One region of the Halomonas koreensis genome, then DNA from elsewhere that is predicted to be linked to it. Evidence: riboswitches for the same ligand, from Rfam matches in the RefSeq annotation. Region 1 holds a riboswitch; the other holds the start of a gene.

Region 1 (3,166 bases):
CATCCCGAGCGCAAGCTGGCCATTCCGCAGGTCAGCCTGGTGGCCGAGGAGCGCACCCTGCGCGGCAGCTACGTGGGCAGCTGCGTACCGGTGCGCGACGTGGCGCGCTATGCGGGGCTGTTCCGCCAGGGGCGGCTGCCGGTGGATAGGCTGCTGTCCCGGGTGCTGTCGCTGGACGAGATCAATGCGGGCTTCGAGGCGCTGGCCGCGGGCCGGGCCATCCGCCAGGTGATCGCCTTCGACTGACGGCGTGCCGGCCGGCGCCTCAGGCGGCGGCCAGGCTTTCCTCCAGCAGCGCCTGCACCGGCTCCAGCTGGCTCTCGTGCAGGATCAGCACGCTCTCGCCGGTCTCGCCCTCGGCGGGCACGACGATGGCGAATTCGCCTTCCTCGAGATGGAACTCGTGGATCTCGCGCTGGCCCGCGGGGGTCTCGCAGCGAATCGAGCGGTAGGCGTCGTCCTCGCCGTAGGTCAGGCGGTGATAGACCTTGAAGAAGGTGTAGAGGGACAGCCCCCGGGGAAAGGCCGGCCAGCGGGCCGGCAGCTCGCGGGTCTCGGCGTCGACGGCCTGGCCCGCCGCCTCGGCGTCGGCGATGGCCTCGGCCAGGGGCGCGGCCAGCAGCGAGGTGTCGTCCCGGGGCAGCGGCGCCAGGGCCTCGGCGGCTTCATGGTAGTGGCGAGCCAGGGCCCGGAAGTCCTCGAAGCCGCCGAGGCGGCGCTCGCTGTGGTGCAGGTCCGCGGGCTCGCAGCCGCCGTTCTCCCAACCGTGGATCACCCGAAGCGTCAGCCGGCCGTCGCGCATCGGCTCGCCGAGCAGGGTATCCAGCGCGACGCGCAGGTGCAGCAGGCGTTCCCCGACCAGGTTGTCGAAGGCGGTGTAGGGGTCGGCGAAGATCCGGTGCAGGCGACCGGGCGCGTGTTCCTTGGCTTCGGTAAACGGCATGGCGGGCTCTCGGGGTGATCGTGCGAAGGCTGGCGTCATTGTGGCATCATGGTGTCACGAGCCTATATCGACTTAGCGTCGAAAATCTTGAGGTTCGTCAACGACAATTCATCCACTGTCGCCAGGGGAGTCCCGCCACGCGGGGCTGAGAGAGCGTTCGACGCTGACCCTGGAACCTGATCCGGTTCATGCCGGCGGAGGAAGTGCGACATGCCTTACCTGACGTCAGCCGTGCTCGGCGCGGCGCTGCTCTGCTTTACCGTCCTGGGCCTGCGGGCCCGCCGGGCCGATGGCCCCCTCGACGACTATGTCACCGCCCGCAACTCCCAGTCCGCCCCGACCCTGGGGCTGTCCTTCCTGGCCTCCGGGATGGGCGCCTGGATCCTCTTCGCCCCGCCGGAGATCGGCGCCTTCGCCGGCCCGGTCGCCCTGGCCGGCTACGCCCTGGGCTCGGCGCTGCCGTTCATCGTGCTCGGCGCCTTCGGGCCCGCCATCCGCCGCCGCCTGCCCGAGGGGCGCAGCATCGGCGAGTATGCCGGCGCCTGCTTCGGCTCCGGCGTGCGACGCTGGGTGGCGCTGGTCTCCATCCTCTACATGGCCTGCTTCCTGGCCGCCGAGCTCACCGCCATCGGCGCCATCACCGGGCTGCTCTCCGACGTGCCCGCCAACCTGGTGGTGGTCGGGGTGGCGCTGGCCACCCTGGTCTACACGGCCCTGGGCGGCCTGCGGGCCAGCCTGGCCACCGACCGCTGGCAGGCCTGGCTGCTGCTGGCGCTGCTGGGACTGGTCGGCGGCGTGGCCCTGACGCGGCTGCCGGCGTTGCCGGCGGACGCCGCCATGCCTGCCATTCCCACCGGCGATGCCCTGGCCGTGGCCCTGACCCTGGTGATCGCCGTGACCGCGGCCAACCTCTTCCACCAGGGCTACTGGCAGCGGGTCTGGGCGGCCCGGGACGCCCGGGCGCTGGGTCGGGGCGCCTGGCTGGGCGGCGCGGTGACCGTGCTGGTGGTGGCGGTGGTCGGCGGCCTGGGGATGCTGGCCGCCATGGCGGGCGTCTCGCTGGGCGAGCCGCCGATCCCCTTCTTCGCGCTGCTCGGCGAGGCGCCGGCCTGGCTGGCCCTGCCGGCCCTGGTGCTGGCGGTGACCCTGGTGGCCTCCAGTGTGGATACCCTGCAGAACGGCATCGCCTCCCTGGTGGTGGCCGGCGGCGCGGCGCGCGGCCGCTCGCTGGGCGCGGCGCGCTGGGTGACCGTGGCGCTGATGGTGCCGGTGGTGGCCATCGCCCTGCAGGGGCTCTCCGTGCTGCGGCTGTTCCTGATCGCCGACCTGCTGTGCGCCGCCATCGTGGTGCCGGTGCTGCTCGGGCTGTGGCCGCGGATGAGCGCCGCCGCGGCCCTGGCCGGTGGGGTGGCGGGCCTGGCCGGCGCCGTGCTGCCGGGCTGGATCGCCTCGGGCAGCCTCGCCGCGGGCCTGCTGGCGGCGAGCTTCCCGGGCGGGGTGCCGACCCTGCCGCCCTTCCTCGGCGCGCTGGCGGCCTCCAGCCTGGTGGCCCTGCTGGTGGCCTGGTGGCGGCCCGCCGCGGTGCGTCGCGCCGCCTGAGCGGTTGCCAGCCCGGGCATTGGCGACCACCCTCTGAAGGTTCCCCGAACCGAAAGAGGAGGTCGTGCCATGAGCGAGACGCCCCGGGACCCGCGCCGTCGCCACTCCGCCCCGGTGGTGGATGGCGTCGGCAAGTCGGCCAGCCGCGCCATGCTGAGGGCGGTGGGCTTCGAGGACGCCGACTTCGCCCGGCCCCAGGTGGGCATCGCCTCCACCTGGAGCCGGGTCACCCCCTGCAACAGCCATATCGGCGAGCTGGCCGAGCGGGCCCGGGACGGGGCCGATGCCGCCGGCGGCAAGGGGGTGATCTTCAACACCATCACCATCTCCGACGGCATCGCCAATGGCACCGAGGGCATGAAGTACTCGCTGGTGTCGCGGGAGGTGATCGCCGACTCCATCGAGACGGTGGCGGGCTGCGAGGGCTTCGACGGCCTGGTGGCCCTGGGCGGCTGCGACAAGAACATGCCGGGCTGCCTGATCGGCCTGGCGAGGCTCGACCGGCCCGCCGTCTTCGTCTACGGCGGCACCATCCTGCCCGGCGAGGGCCACACCGACATCGTCTCGGTGTTCGAGGCCATGGGCGCCCATAGCCGCGGCGACCTGGACCTCATCGCGGTCAAG
Region 2 (3,166 bases), on a different contig from region 1:
TACCGCCACCCTGCTGCCCAAGCTGGTGGCGCGCACCGAGGCTCGGGTGGTCACCGGGGTGGCCCGCCGGCTGCCGGGGCGCGGCTTCGCGCTGCACTTCCTGGCCGCCGACGAGCGGGTCCACGATACCGACGAGGCGATCTCGGCGGCCGGGGTCAATGCCTGCGTGGAGGCGGTGATCGCCCTGGACCCGGCCCAGTATCAGTGGGAATACAAGCGCTACCGCAAGACGCCCGAGGAGCTCGAGGGCCGGCCGGACTGGAAGCGCCAGCGCCTCTACTGACCGTTGGAAAACCTTTCCATTTCTTCCCTGGCATCTGCCCGACAAGCTGGTAGACTCGGGGACACTCGCTTGACGGGGTGCCGGTGAATCCGGCTGAGACGGCGCAGGCAATCCAGCGCCGATCCCGTGGAACCTGATCCGGGTGGGCGTGGGCCACGGCCCCGCGTGAACCGGCGTAGGGAATCGAGCGGTGGGCACGACGCGCCGGCCCTTGCGTCGCCCCTCCCCCCGCTTCCGCTGCGCCCGCCCTCCGGATCCCGACCCGATCGGAGGCATGATGGGCTACCGCTTCAGTGATCTGACCGCCGCCTGCCAGGACGACTGGCGCGCCTACGTGGAGCACGACTTCGTCCGCGCCCTGGGGGCCGGCACCCTCGAGCCGGGCGCCTTCCGCCACTACCTGCAGCAGGACTACCTGTTCCTGGTGCATTTCGCCCGCGCCTATGCCCTGGCCGCCTACAAGAGCCAGGACCTCGCCGAGCTGCGCCAGGCCTTCGACGGCCTGAAGACCATCCTCGACGTCGAGCTGGACCTGCACATCGGCTTCTGCCGCGACTGGGGCATCGACGAGGCCGACCTCGCGGCCCTGCCCGAGGCTCGCGCCACCCTGGCCTATACCCGCTACGTGCTCGATGCCGGCAGCCGCGGCGACCTGCTCGACCTGCGCGTGGCCCTGTCGCCCTGCCTGGTGGGCTACGGCGAGATCGCGGGCTGGCTTGCCGAGCAGCCCTTCACGGTGCGCGGCGAGGCCAACCCCTTCGAGGCCTGGATCGCCATGTACGAAAGCGAGGACTTCCAGGCCGCCATGCGCGCCGAGCGCGCCTGGCTCGATGCCCGCCTGGCCGAGGTCACGCCGGCGCGCTTCGCGCGGCTGGCCGGCATCTTCCGCGATGCCACCCGGCTGGAGATCGACTTCTGGCAGATGGGGCTGGATCGCGCTGACTGAGCGCCGCTGGCCCCATCGACGGGCCGCGCCTGGCCCTGGCGGTGCCAGGCGCGGCCGGCACACTGGATGACCACCGCCCATACCACTCGCTTGACGGGGTGCCGTTGACGACGGCTGAGATCATGCGGCGCAAGCGCCGAGCATGGATCCCGTTGAACCTGAACTGGCTAGGACCAGCGTAGGGATCAAGCGACACGCCGCCGCGCCTTGTGCGCGACGGCCGCTGTCCTCCCCTGCGGTCCTCCCCGACAACACGCCAACCCCTGGGAGACCGACCGATGGCTAAGACCGACCACTTCCTCGCCGAGAGCGCCCGCGTCGACGAGGCCGCGATCCAGGCACTGCCCGGCTCGCGCAAGCGCTACGTCGAGGGCTCGCGGCCCGACATCCGCGTGCCCTTCCGCGAGATCAGCCTGTCGCCGACCCGCACCTCCGGGGCCGACGAGGCCAACCCGCCGCTGCTGGTCTACGATACCTCCGGCCCCTACACCGACCCCGAGGCCGAGATCGACCTGCGGAAAGGCCTGCCGGAATTGCGTCGGGCCTGGATCGAGGAACGCGACGACACCGAGTTCCTCGACGGGCCGACCTCCGAGTACGGCCGGCGCCGCGCCAACGACCCGATGCTCGCCCCGCTGCGCTTCGACCTGACCCGCACGCCGCGCCGCGCCAAGCCCGGCCGCAACGTCACCCAGCTGCACTACGCCCGCCAGGGCATCGTCACCCCGGAGATGGAATTCATCGCCATTCGCGAGAATCAGCGCCGGCAAGCCCTGGGCAGCGAGGAGGTCGAGCGCATCCTCGGCCACCAGCATCCCGGCGAGCGCTTCGGCGCCCGCCTGCCGGAGGAGATCACCCCGGAGTTCGTCCGCGACGAGGTCGCCGCCGGCCGGGCGATCATCCCGTGCAACATCAACCACCCGGAATCCGAGCCGATGATCATCGGCCGCAACTTCCTGGTGAAGATCAACGGCAACCTGGGCAACTCCGCGGTGACCTCCTCCATCGAGGACGAGGTCGACAAGATGACCTGGGGCATCCGCTGGGGCTCGGACACCGTCATGGACCTGTCCACCGGGGCCAACATCCACGAGACCCGGGAGTGGATCATCCGCAACGCCCCGGTGCCGATCGGCACCGTGCCCATCTACCAGGCCCTGGAGAAGGTGAACGGGGTGGCCGAGGACCTGAGCTGGGAGGTGTTCCGCGACACCCTGATCGAGCAGGCCGAACAGGGGGTCGACTACTTCACCATCCACGCCGGGGTGCTGCTGCGCTACGTGCCGCTGACCGCCAAGCGGACCACCGGCATCGTCTCCCGCGGCGGCTCGATCATGGCCAAGTGGTGCCTCTATCACCACCGGGAGAGCTTCCTCTACGAGCACTTCGAGGAGATCTGCGAGATCTGCAAGCAGTATGACGTGGCCTTCTCGCTGGGCGACGGCCTGCGCCCCGGCTCGGTGGCCGACGCCAACGACGCGGCCCAGTTCGCCGAACTCGAGACCCTGGGCGAGCTGACCCGCATCGCCTGGCAGCACGACGTCCAGGTGATGATCGAGGGCCCCGGCCACGTGCCCATGCACCTGATCAAGGAGAACATGGACAAGCAGCTCGCCGAGTGCGACGAGGCGCCCTTCTACACCCTGGGGCCGCTGACCACCGACATCGCGCCGGGCTACGACCACATCACCTCCGGCATCGGCGCGGCGATGATCGGCTGGTACGGCTGCGCCATGCTCTGCTACGTGACCCCCAAGGAGCACCTGGGGCTGCCCAACAAGGACGACGTCAAGACCGGCATCATCACCTACAAGATCGCCGCCCACGCCGCCGACCTGGCCAAGGGCCACCCGGCCGCCCAGCGCCGCGACAACGCCCTGTCCAAGGCGCGCTTCGAGTTCCGCTGGGAGGACCAGTTCAACCTGGGCCTCGATCCG

Evidence for each region. A riboswitch is a leader RNA that binds a small molecule or an ion and turns the genes downstream of it on or off. The one in region 1 is predicted to bind thiamine pyrophosphate.
Region 2: another riboswitch for thiamine pyrophosphate. It lies ahead of thiC (phosphomethylpyrimidine synthase ThiC); the one in region 1 lies ahead of QC818_RS01175 (SLC5/6 family protein).

What each region holds. Positions count from the first base shown of each region.
Region 1 covers NZ_JARWAK010000001.1:243,683-246,848, forward strand. The annotation lists gene QC818_RS01165 (zinc-dependent alcohol dehydrogenase family protein) at 1-246, shown strand, start outside; gene QC818_RS01170 (hypothetical protein) at 266-943, opposite strand; TPP riboswitch at 1,057-1,164, shown strand; gene QC818_RS01175 (SLC5/6 family protein) at 1,154-2,542, shown strand; gene ilvD (dihydroxy-acid dehydratase) at 2,612-3,166, shown strand, end outside.
Region 2 covers NZ_JARWAK010000010.1:21,295-24,460, reverse strand. The annotation lists gene QC818_RS11970 (lysophospholipid acyltransferase family protein) at 1-283, shown strand, start outside; TPP riboswitch at 347-483, shown strand; gene tenA (thiaminase II) at 561-1,229, shown strand; TPP riboswitch at 1,314-1,431, shown strand; gene thiC (phosphomethylpyrimidine synthase ThiC) at 1,508-3,166, shown strand, end outside.